One region of the Desulfosoma caldarium genome, then DNA from elsewhere that is predicted to be linked to it. Evidence: riboswitches for the same ligand, from Rfam matches in the RefSeq annotation. Region 1 holds a riboswitch; the other holds the start of a gene.
The links. Region 1 has a riboswitch for cobalamin ahead of cbpB (peptide-modifying radical SAM enzyme CbpB). Riboswitches for the same ligand answer to the same signal wherever they lie in the genome.

Region 1 (5,407 bases):
GGCTTCGGCACGCCGCGTGCGGGATTCTGCCCGTTTCAAAAGACTCCTTGAAGAAACAGGGGAAAACGCCCCGAAAGGGTGACGAGAAAAGCCCCAGAGCTTACGGACGCGGTGGTCCCTCAAGGAGGGGACTTGACAGCACCCCAATGAGAGTTAACTTTTTGGCGAAAGCGTAGGTCATGAAAAACTCTCATTAAAGGAGGTACTGGACATGCTCGGATTGGTTCCGCGTTCGCGAAGGGAGTCGCTCCTTGCATGGCCGAGGGCCTTCGACTGGATGGACCGATTCTTTGAGGAAGCCCTTCCGGCCGTGTGGGGCGAGGACAAAGTGCTGATGCCGGCCTTTGACATTTCCGAAACGGAAGATAAGATTGTTGTCAAAGCCGATCTTCCCGGCGTGGATGTGAAGGATCTGGACATCAGCATCACGGATAACGTGTTGACCGTTAAAGGGGAAAAGCGCCAGGAAAAGGAAGAGAAAGGGGAATCTTTCCACCGCGTGGAACGCCGATACGGTTCGTTTGCCCGATCCTTTAGTTTGCCGGCGGAAGTGAAGGCGGAAGGGATCGAGGCGGTCTACAAAGACGGTGTGCTGCGCATCGAGATTCCCAAGGCCGAAGCGTCTCGGCCAAAGAGGATTGAAGTGAAGCACTAAGAACGTGTCATAAACCCTAGGAATCAAGGCCAAAACGGTCGATTCTGTGACCGCGCTTTTCTTGGCCTTCAGGTCCGGATCATGTAGGGGCAGCCCTTGTGGCTGCCCCTATTTTGGTGAGGCACGGGGTCATCGGGTCAGTCGCGGGGGCCTGTGCTCCTACGTAATGCCCGGATATCGATGCGCGTGCGCAAAAGGCCGGCCCGGGTGGGGGCAGCAGGGCAGCCGACATGTTCACCCCGTGCCCATACCGACGGGTTGTCGTTGTTTTAAACTGATGCACCTCATGCGGCAGCGACATGTGCACCCCATGCGGCAACACCATTTGGATCACATGGCGTAACAACATTTGAACCCACAACCGGCCACGACACCGTAGGGGCAGCCCCTGTGGCTGCCCCTACATGGGTCAGACACGGGGTCATCGGGGCCGGCAGGGGGGCCTGCCCTGAGCCGAGGCATCCATGCCGATTGACAGGAAATCCGGCCGTTCGACGGTGCGTTCATTCAGATGCGCCATAGATCGTCGGGTTCCAATGTGGTCGCGAGGGGATTTTCGAGGTTATTCGACCTGCGTTGGGGGTTGTCCGGTTGACATCGTGCTCGCGTGCCACCTTCGCGATGGTTTTGTGGCCCTTGAGAATGTCCAGCACGATCTCCATTTAACCGTCCATCTTTGGCTTTGAACTGGCTTAGCGACTGTTCCCCCATCACACACACCTTTTCCGGACCAAATCGACGGCTTATGGCTGGTCAGTCCGATGCGGGGTCACGATAAACGTCTCTTATTCTGAGCCCTTCAAAGAGCTCAGGACCTAAAGCGGGGTCATAATCTTTTTTTTCACGACGGCCATGGTGATTTTCGGCCCATGGGGGACCCATCGTCCCTTTCCATGGGTCAAGGTTATGAACCCCCGGGCAAACGGGTTGCAGGTTTCCACCTTGACAGGCCCCGAGGTTCGTGGCAGAAAAGCCATGAATGCGGTAACGGTTTTCCAGCATCCCGGAACACGGTGAAAATCCGTGGCGGTCCCGCCGCTGTGATCGGGGATGAAGGAGCGCGAAGGTTCGAGCGGTCGAACCGGTCACTTTCGGGGAACACCCCGAGGGGAAGGCTGCGGTCCTTCAGATGATCCGAGAGCCAGAAGACCTGCTGGAAAACATGAGGCCGGGCAACCGATGGCAAAGGAAGCCCGGAGTTCATCTGCGTATGCGGATGGCTCCGGGCTTTTTATTTGGTCCGCGGCCAAAATGTGATGATTCCAGAAGATCAACTGAGGAGGAAAACCATGAAGAAAGCAAACCGCATCATTGCGTACCGTCGGCGATGCCGAAAGTTGGGCGATTCGACGGGCTTGTCCCATTACATTTTGCTGACCCCTAGTCACAAAGAGAAACAGGACAAGTAAATGGGTCATGAAGTTTTCCTTAAGGGCCGTCCCCGCTACGCCAATAGCGGCTTTGGGCCTTGTTTTGCCGTGCTGGACATCGGTTTGCCGAATCGCGTCGCGGTCGTCGAGCCGAACAGTGCCTATTGGGCCGTTGTGGAGGCGGAATCGCTGCCGGACGCCTTGTCCGGGCCTCTGCTCCAGGACTTTTTGGCGCAAAGGGAAGGCTTTGAAGCCGAGATGCAGCGTCTCCGTTTTGGGTTGACGCCTTCGGCCGTCTATTTCAACCCGACGGAACGGTGCAACTTCAACTGCACGTACTGTTATCTTCCGGAAGACATGCGCCGAAACGGCGCAACCATGACGCCGGAAGAGGTGGCACGAGCCCTGGAGCGTCTGGCAGAGTATTTTGACCGGACACTGGAGCCCGATGCAACACCGCAGCTCATCTTTCACGGCTCGGAGCCCATGTTGGCTCGAGATGCGGTCTTTTCGGCCATCGACCGCTTTCGAGGGAGGTTCCTGTTTGGGATTCAGACCAATGCGACCCTTCTGGATGACGAGGCCATCGATTTTCTCACGTCCCGAGGGGTTGGCATCGGCATCTCTCTGGACGCCCATGAAGCCATCGTGGCGGATAAGGTTCGAAAAAATTGGCTTGGAAAGGGGGCGTTTGCTCAAGTGCGCCGGGTCATGGAGCGGCTGGCATTGTACCCGGCCTTTAACGTGATCACGACGGTCACTCGAGAAAATGTGGCGCTCCTGCCGGAGCTGGTAGATTTTTATCACGACGCCGGCGTTGGCGTGGTGATGTTCAACCCCGTGCGGTGTACCCGCCAAGGAGGCATGGATCTCAAGCCCGATGATGCCGTCCTGGCCGAAGCGTTCTGCGCAGCTTTGGACAGAACGTACGCCTTGTTTGAAAAAACTTCAAGAAAGCTGGTTGTTGCCAATTTTGCCAACGTTCTGGCAGGAGTGGTTGGTCCGACAGGCCGGCGGCTCATGTGTGACATTTCCCCGTGCGGCGGCGGCCGCTGTTTCTTCGCCGTGTCCGCCCAAGGGGATCTGTTTCCATGCAGTGAGTTCATCGGGTTTCCCGAATACCGAGGCGGAAACCTGTTTCGGGACGACATTGCGGGCGTTTTGGAAAGCCATCCCTTTCAGGCTGTGACGCGCCGCAAGGTGGAAAACATCGAGCCTTGTGGACGATGTGCCGTGCGGCATTTTTGCGGAGCGCCTTGCCCTGCGGAGGTGCAGGCGGTCAGTGGCAGGTTGGAGGCGCCGAGTCCTTACTGCCACTTTTACGAGGAACAGGTCCGCTACGCCTTCCGCGTGGTGGCTCAAGGGCGCGAAGCCGCGTACCTGTGGAATGGGTGGGAGTCGGAAACGGAAGAAACCTATCGGTGTGCCTAAAAAAGAACAACGCCGCGGACGGAAACCCTGCGCCTGCGAACGCAAAGACCCTTACGCCGCAGGCGCATGGGTGCTACTGCCAGCTGACCACATCGGCGTTTTCACCTTCTCCACCTTCCTGTCCATCCGCACCCAATGAATAGAGGTCATAGTCTCCATGTTGCCCGGGGGATCGGTACACATAGTCGCGGCCCCAGGGATCCTTGGGAACGTCCTTGGGTAGATAGGGCCCGTCCCATGTGTCGGCGCCTGGATTGACCCTCAAGGCCTGAAGGCCCTCTTCGGTGGTGGGGTACCGGCCCACGTCGAGACGATAAGCATCCAAGGCCGTGCCCAGAAGAGCGATCTGCGCCTTGGCGGCTTTGACCTTGGATGCGCCGACTTTCTGGAACATCTTGGGCGCCACCAGAGCGGCCAAAAGCCCCAAAATGACCATGACGATGAGCAGTTCAATGAGCGTAAAACCTCGAAGGCTTCGTTTCTGCAACCGATCTTTTCCGTCTTGTGGCTTTTTCCACCCTTGGTGCCTTGCCGGCCTCGCCTGCAAAAGTGAGCGACTATTCATAGTTTCCTCATCGGGTGCATGCTTTGAAACCGTTCCGAACACAGCCGTTGGAGCGTAAAAGCTTTGGAGCGGTCTGTCAACTCCCTGAAGCTTTAATTCTCCATGCATATGGGTTAAAAAGGGCAGAAAGATCACCGTCGCGAGTGAGGTGAAACCGTGGGTTGGATCGATATCCTGCAGAAATTACAGAATGAATCGCTGAGCCCTTCCGAATTGCAAGCGGTTCTATTAGAGGTGCTACGCACCATCGAGCCATTGTACGATGTGGCCAGAAGGGCGGAATTCCAACAACTTATGGCAGTCATTGAAAGCCTTGCGAAAGCCCAGGAGCTCACCGAAAGGAAGCTTGCGCAGCTGGCGGAAACCGTCAAGGGGACCGAAGAGTGCCTTAAAGAACTTGCCGTCGCACAGAAACGCACCGAAGAACGCATCGAGGAGCTGGCTCAGGCCCAAAAACGTACGGACGAGCGTCTGAAAGAGCTGGCGGCGGCGCAAAAGCGCACGGAAGAGCGCGTGGAAGAACTGGCCCAGGCGCAGAAGCGCACGGAAGAGCGCCTTGAAGAACTTGCCGTCGCACAGAAACGCACCGAAGAACGCATCGAGGAGCTGGCTCAGGCCCAAAAACGTACGGACGAGCGTCTGAAAGAGCTGGCGGCGGCGCAAAAGCGCACAGAAGAGCGCGTGGAAGAACTGGCCCGGGCGCAGAAACGGACGGAAGAGCGCCTTGAAGAACTTGCCGTCGCGCAGAAACGCACCGAAGAACGCATCAAGGAGCTGGCTCAGGCCCAAAAACGCACGGACGAGCGTCTGGAAGAGCTGGCGGCGGCGCAAAAGCGCACAGAAGAGCGCGTGGAAGAACTGGCCCAGGCGCAGAAACGCACGGAAGAAGCGCTTCTGAAATTGACCCAGCGTGTGGAAAACATTGAGGAACGTCTGGACGGCATCTCCAATTCCGTGGGTTACAGCTTGGAAAATGCCGCTTTCAAGGCTTTGCCGAAACTGCTTCACGATCGCTACGGGATTGTGGTTCAGGGGAAGCTCTTGCGTCGGTATGTGGGCGATCGGCAGGTCAACATTTGGGGTCGAGGTCGTCGCAATGGTCGTGAAGTGGTCATTGTCGGTGAGAGCAAGGTGCGCCCGTCACGCAAAGAGGTGGATAGGTTCCTGAAAATCGCTCGCCGTTTGGCCATTCAAGAAGGTTGGGGCGAGGTTGTTCACGTGTTCGTGGCCCACGATATTCCGCCGCCGGTGGAACATTATCTTGAAGAAAAAGGCATTCTGGCGTTTTGGTCCTATGACTTTTGAAGGTTTTGAGTGCTAGCTGGAGTGGATGCGGTGAGGATGCCGCTGGCCACACCCCAGCTGCGCACCAGGCTCATAAAAGAT
Region 2 (5,407 bases), on a different contig from region 1:
TGCCCTCCAAGCTCGGCGCCGATCTGGTTTTGGTCATGGTCAAGAGCTATGCCACTGGCGAGGCGCTGCGGTTGGTCCATTCCCAATCCATCACGCCGGGGACGGTTTTCCTAACACTACAAAACGGGCTTGGAAACGCCGAAAAGCTGGCGGACCTTGTGGGACCGGAACGAGTCCTCGTGGGGGTGACGGCCCAGGGGGCCACCAAAGAGGGGCCGGGAGTGGTGCGCCACGGCGGGGTCGGCCCGACTTTCTTTGGCAGCTTCTCGGGATTCACACCGCCGAATCTGGAAAAGATTGTGAACCTCTTTGTCGCATCCGGACTCGAAGCCTCTTACCGACAAGACATTGACCGCCTCCTGTGGCAAAAACTTTGCGTCAATGTGGGCATCAATGCCATCACGGCCCTCTGCGGGCTGACCAACGGGCAGATACCCGCCATGCCGCCTGCCCGCCTTCTGTGTGAGGCGGCGGTCCGCGAAGTGCTTAGGGTGGCCCGCGCCGAAGGGGTGCGCCTTGACGAAGATGAGCTGGATCATGTCCTGGCCGTGGCCAAGGCCACGGGCAGCAACCGTTCATCCATGCGCCAGGACGTGGAAGGACGAAGACCCACCGAAATCGAAGCCATCAACGGCGCTGTTGTGCGCTATGCGCAAAAACACGGCCTATCCGCCCCCATCAACTGGACCCTCACCCAATTGGTCAAAATCAAGGAGGGAACCTATGGCCACGGAACAGACGCCTGATACGCATCCCGTGAAATCCGACGATCGAATCACCGTCCCGGGGATCATGGCGGCCAAAGGCCGTCGCAAGCTCACCATGCTTACCGCCTACGACTACTGCACGGCTCGGTGGGTGGATCGAGGGGGAGTGGACATGATCCTGGTGGGAGATTCCTTGGCCATGGTCATGTTGGGCCATGAGGACACGCTCTCGGTGACCATGGAGGAGATGCTGCACCACACGCGCGCGGTGGCTCGAGGCACTCAACGGGCCTTGGTTGTCGGGGATATGCCTTTTTTGTCGTATCAGGTCAGCGTGTCCCAGGCTGTGGAAAATGCCGGGCGTTTTCTGAAAGAGGGGCGGGCTCAGGCCGTCAAGCTGGAAGGCGGCGCTTCGGTGTTGAAGCAGGTGGAGGCCATCGTGGAAGCGGGCATTCCGGTGCAGGGGCATTTGGGTTTGACCCCCCAGAGCATCGCGAAACTGGGCGGATTTAAGGTGCAGGGAAAGGACGAAGAAGCGGCCAAAAAACTGGTGGACGACGCCATCGCTTTGTCCCAGGCCGGCTGTTTCAGTTTGGTTCTGGAAGCCATACCGGCGCAGGTGGCCCGGCGCATCACAGAAGCCGTGCCCATTCCCACCATCGGCATCGGCGCCGGGCCGGCCTGTGACGGCCAAGTCTTGGTGATCCATGACCTGGTGGGACTGTTTGACCGGTTTCTTCCTCGCTTTGTGAAACAGTACGATACGTTGGGACGAAGACTCGAGGAGGCGGTGAGCCGATACCGGCAGGAAGTGGAATCCGGCGTGTTTCCTGGTCCGGAACACTCCTTTGGAACGATTCAATAGCCCGGCGGTTTAAAAGGTCGTGGAAGAGCCGCGCTTGGAACCCTTTTCTTTGAAACGGTGAGTCTTTGGGGGGCGCGGGTGTGAAAGAAAAGGTAGCTGCTAGGGATTTCCAGATCCACCATTAAAAAAAGAAAAAACCTCGCTGGCGGGGCTTCCCGCCTATCTCGACCTGGCACATGCGGAAGGGATGCGCCATGCCATCAGGCGGCATGTGAAGATTCGGGAGAGGGGCCGGCAAGGTTGGGGTGATGAGCACATGGTCATGGCGCTGATTTTGCTCAATTTGGCAGGGGGAGCGTGTGTCGCGGATCTCGATGAGTTGAAGGTCGACGAAGGGTCATGCCGAATGCTTCGTCAGGTGGAGCCCTTTGGGCTGGCCAGGCGTTGTGGTCGCGACGTGGTGAAGGTGTTGAGAGCCCCGCGGGCCCAGGGCCCCGCCAAGTTTCGCCGGTCAATAGGGGGTGATTTGGGGAAACGCGCTCACCTTGCCCGGCCCGACGCCTCGTGATTATTTTATTGATAAAGCGTTTGAAGGAGGCCGCGATGAAAAAACAACAACGCGTATGGCTTGTTGTGTTCCTCATGGCCATGCTTATCGGGGTGCTGACCGCTTCCGGCTCCGTGCTCGCCCAAGAACCAGGATTCACCCGCCAAGATCGAGATCTGCTCATCGAATTGCGCACCCGCATGCTGGAAATCGACAAACGCTTTGAACAAATCAACAAGATCTTTGAACAGATCGACAAACGCTTTGAACAGATCGATAAGCGCTTTGAACAAGTGGACAAACGCTTTGAGCAAGTGGATAAACGCTTTGATCAGCTCATGCACTTTCTGTACATTCTCGCCGGCATTTTCACGTCCCTGGTGGTGGCGGTCATCGGCTTCGCCTATTGGGACCGCCGGACCATCGTCTCGCAAGCGAAAAAGGAGACCAAGGAAGATCTGGAGCGGGAAGGCCGTCTTCGGGACGTGATCCTGGCCCTGCGCGAATTTGCTGCCAAAAACGAGGATCTGGCATCTATTCTCAGGAGCTATCATCTTCTCTAGCTGCCCATCCTTTTGCATCTCGGCGCCCCACGCTTTTGCATGCCTCTTTTCACAGGCCTTCAGAGAGGAAAGCTTGAGCCGGGGGCGCGATCCAGCATATGGTCCCGAAAAGCACCGGGGCGCACAAAAAGCGTGCGCCCCGCCTAAGGACTCTCGCGTTTTTGCCCTACTCGGAATTTTCCTCCCCCCCCACGCCCGCGAGGACACCTGAGCGCACCGCCCATAGAGTCCCTTTTCACGGCGTGCCGCCGCGCGCCAAACCTCACCGCATGCCCGCGACCCTTTCCGCGGCAGGCGATACCCGAACTCCCTGAGCCGCCGCGGGTCCCGACGCGGGTTTTTCGGCACGCGCACACACAAACCCAAGGACACGCGGCACCCCAAAAGCCGTTCCACGTCTTTTCGAGCGATCTGCCCAACTTCTTTGAGCTGCGGGCCCCCTTTGCCGATCACGATGCCCCCTAGGAAATCCCGCTCCGCATAAATAGTGGCCTCGATGCGGAGGAGGTTTTTCTCGGCCTGCTTGCGAAAGACGTCCACGGTCACGGCCGTGGCGCAAAGAATTTTCTCTTCTTTCAGGTGAAATGCTTTTTCTCATACGATTTCTGACACCAAAAACCGTTTCAGCTGATCTGTCACGGCATCGTTCGGATCGTATTGAGGCCCTTCGGGAAGCCATTTTTCCAGTTCGGCCAGGAGCTGCGGCACGCCATCTCCCGTAAGCGCCGACAGCGGCACCACGGCCCCAAAGGATCGCGGGCCGGCATGAGATTCCATCATGGGAAGCCGCGCGACGTTGTCTTTCAAAAGATCCACTTTCTTGAGGACGAGCACCACCGGAGGAATTTTCCCTGCTTGACACCCGACAATGGTATTGGTAGCAAATTCGCGACCAGGTGCCGTATGGCTTAATAGGGAATCCCGTGAAAATCGGGAACGGGCCCGCCGCTGTGATCGGGAACGAAGGCTGCTATCAAAAGCCACTGCCCTTTTCGACAGGGTGGGAAGGCGCAGCCGGTAGGATGATCCGAAAGTCAGAAGACCTGCCTGGGTCAAGGGTTTGGGCAAGCCCTCGGGTGCACAGGGCATGAGCCCACGAGACCGCCGGATGAAAAAGGGAGATCCCGGGTTCTTGAGGAACTCGGGATTTTTTTGGCCATGTGGTCGCGGGCCCCCACATGGAACTCTAGGAAAGGGGGGAACCATGCGGAGCATTCTGGAAAGGAGAGGAACCTTCGAAGCCAGCTTCATTGCCGCGGACCGCACAGGGGCGCTTTCTGTGATGGGCTTCAGGCCGCTCCAGGTTTTTCGACAAAAACCTTTTTGGGCCAAGCTTTTGGGGTTGTTTTTATTTGTCATTCTGGTGGCGATGCATGCGATGCCGGCTCACTCGGCCGATTCAGCCGTACGGGAGGTCGAAGATGTGGTGGTGACGGCAACCCGAACGGCGGTTCCCAGGCAGCATCTGGGGATTTCCACCACGGTCATCACGGAAGAGGACATTCAGGCGCGCCGAGCCACCGATGTGGCGGAATTGCTTCGAGATGTGGCCGGGTTTCAGACCATTCGGTTTGGGTCTCCCGGTTCCCAGACCGTGGTTTTCCCCCGGGGGGGCGAACCCAACTATACCCTGGTCCTCATTGACGGTGTGCAGGTGAACCTGGGCGGTGGCGATTTTTACTGGGAAAATCTTTCCACAGACAATATCGAACGGATTGAAATCGTTCGAGGTCCACAAAGCGCGCTGTATGGGTCCGACGCCATCGGTGGAGTGGTTCAGATCTTCACCAAATCCGGAAGCGGCCCCGCGTCCGTGGAAGTGTCCACGGCCCATGGACTTCGATCGGACCGCGGTCGCTATTTTGGGGAACAAAAAGTGCGCGTTTCCGGTGGCACCGACCTTTTCGGATACTCTGCCGCCTACGGTCGAAGGGACGACGGTGGCATTCTGAAAATCAACAACGATTATTGGAATAACACTTTCAGCTCACGGTTTGATTTCTTTCCCAAGGACACTTGGGAAGTGAGCCTCGTGGGTCGACTGAGCGACAGCCGCTACGAATACCCCACGGAAAGCGCAGGGGATAAATATTCTCCCTTGGATCCAAACCAGACCCAACGGGAACAAGATGTATTGGTGGGTGTGTCGGCCAGAGTGCAAAGCACGCCCTGGTGGGAAAATGTGGTCAGTGTGGGATATCATCGCAATCTGCGCCGCAATCTGGATCCCTTCAATGAAGAAACCGATTTTGCCGAATCCTATGGGCGCTACAACGAAGTGCGGGCGACAGTGGACTATCACGCCAACCTGAACTGGAAGCCGACGGAGGCGGTGACTTCGGTCCTGACGGTGGGTTACGAACGGGACCAGGAAGACTATGCGCAGGAAAGCATCTACTTCGATACGACAAAGCTCAATGCAGACCGGACCAACGATGCGGTCTACGTTCAGGAACAGCTGAGCCTTTTGTCGCGCCTTCACCTGGTGGCGGGATTTCGGGTGGAAGACAACAGTGCCTTTGGCACCAAGGTGACACCGCGAGGCGCGGCGGCCTTTGAACTTCGCGAGACGGGAACAACCTTACGGCTGGCGGCAGCCAAAGGCATTAAGGAACCCACGTTCTATGAAAACTACGCCAACGACTCGTTCACCTTGGGCAATCCCGATTTGGACCCTGAGAGGGCCACATCCTGGGAAGTCGGGCTTTCCCAGCGTCTGGGCTCAAGGCTTCAGGCTTCAGCCACCTACTTCGAAAGCCGATACAAGGACCTCATTGCTTATGTC

Region 2: it holds a riboswitch for cobalamin, as region 1 does, so the genes downstream of both, EDC27_RS05955 (TonB-dependent receptor plug domain-containing protein) here and cbpB (peptide-modifying radical SAM enzyme CbpB) in region 1, are expected to answer to the same signal.

The regions. Positions count from the first base shown of each region.
Region 1 covers NZ_RJVA01000010.1:246,448-251,854, reverse strand. The annotation lists gene EDC27_RS04335 (hypothetical protein) at 1-82, shown strand, start outside; gene EDC27_RS04330 (Hsp20/alpha crystallin family protein) at 212-655, shown strand; gene EDC27_RS15915 (hypothetical protein) at 1,159-1,317, opposite strand; cobalamin riboswitch at 1,635-1,827, shown strand; gene cbpB (peptide-modifying radical SAM enzyme CbpB) at 2,065-3,456, shown strand; gene gspG (type II secretion system major pseudopilin GspG) at 3,530-3,943, opposite strand; gene EDC27_RS04315 (coiled-coil domain-containing protein) at 4,178-5,326, shown strand; gene EDC27_RS04310 (hypothetical protein) at 5,314-5,407, opposite strand, start outside.
Region 2 covers NZ_RJVA01000011.1:17,660-23,066, forward strand. The annotation lists gene EDC27_RS05930 (ketopantoate reductase family protein) at 1-746, shown strand, start outside; gene panB (3-methyl-2-oxobutanoate hydroxymethyltransferase) at 724-1,572, shown strand; gene EDC27_RS16485 (hypothetical protein) at 2,116-2,622, shown strand; partial or broken gene EDC27_RS17020 (KH domain-containing protein) at 2,971-3,168, opposite strand; gene EDC27_RS15785 (ERA-like protein 1) at 3,217-3,459, opposite strand; cobalamin riboswitch at 3,500-3,687, shown strand; gene EDC27_RS05955 (TonB-dependent receptor plug domain-containing protein) at 3,827-5,407, shown strand, end outside.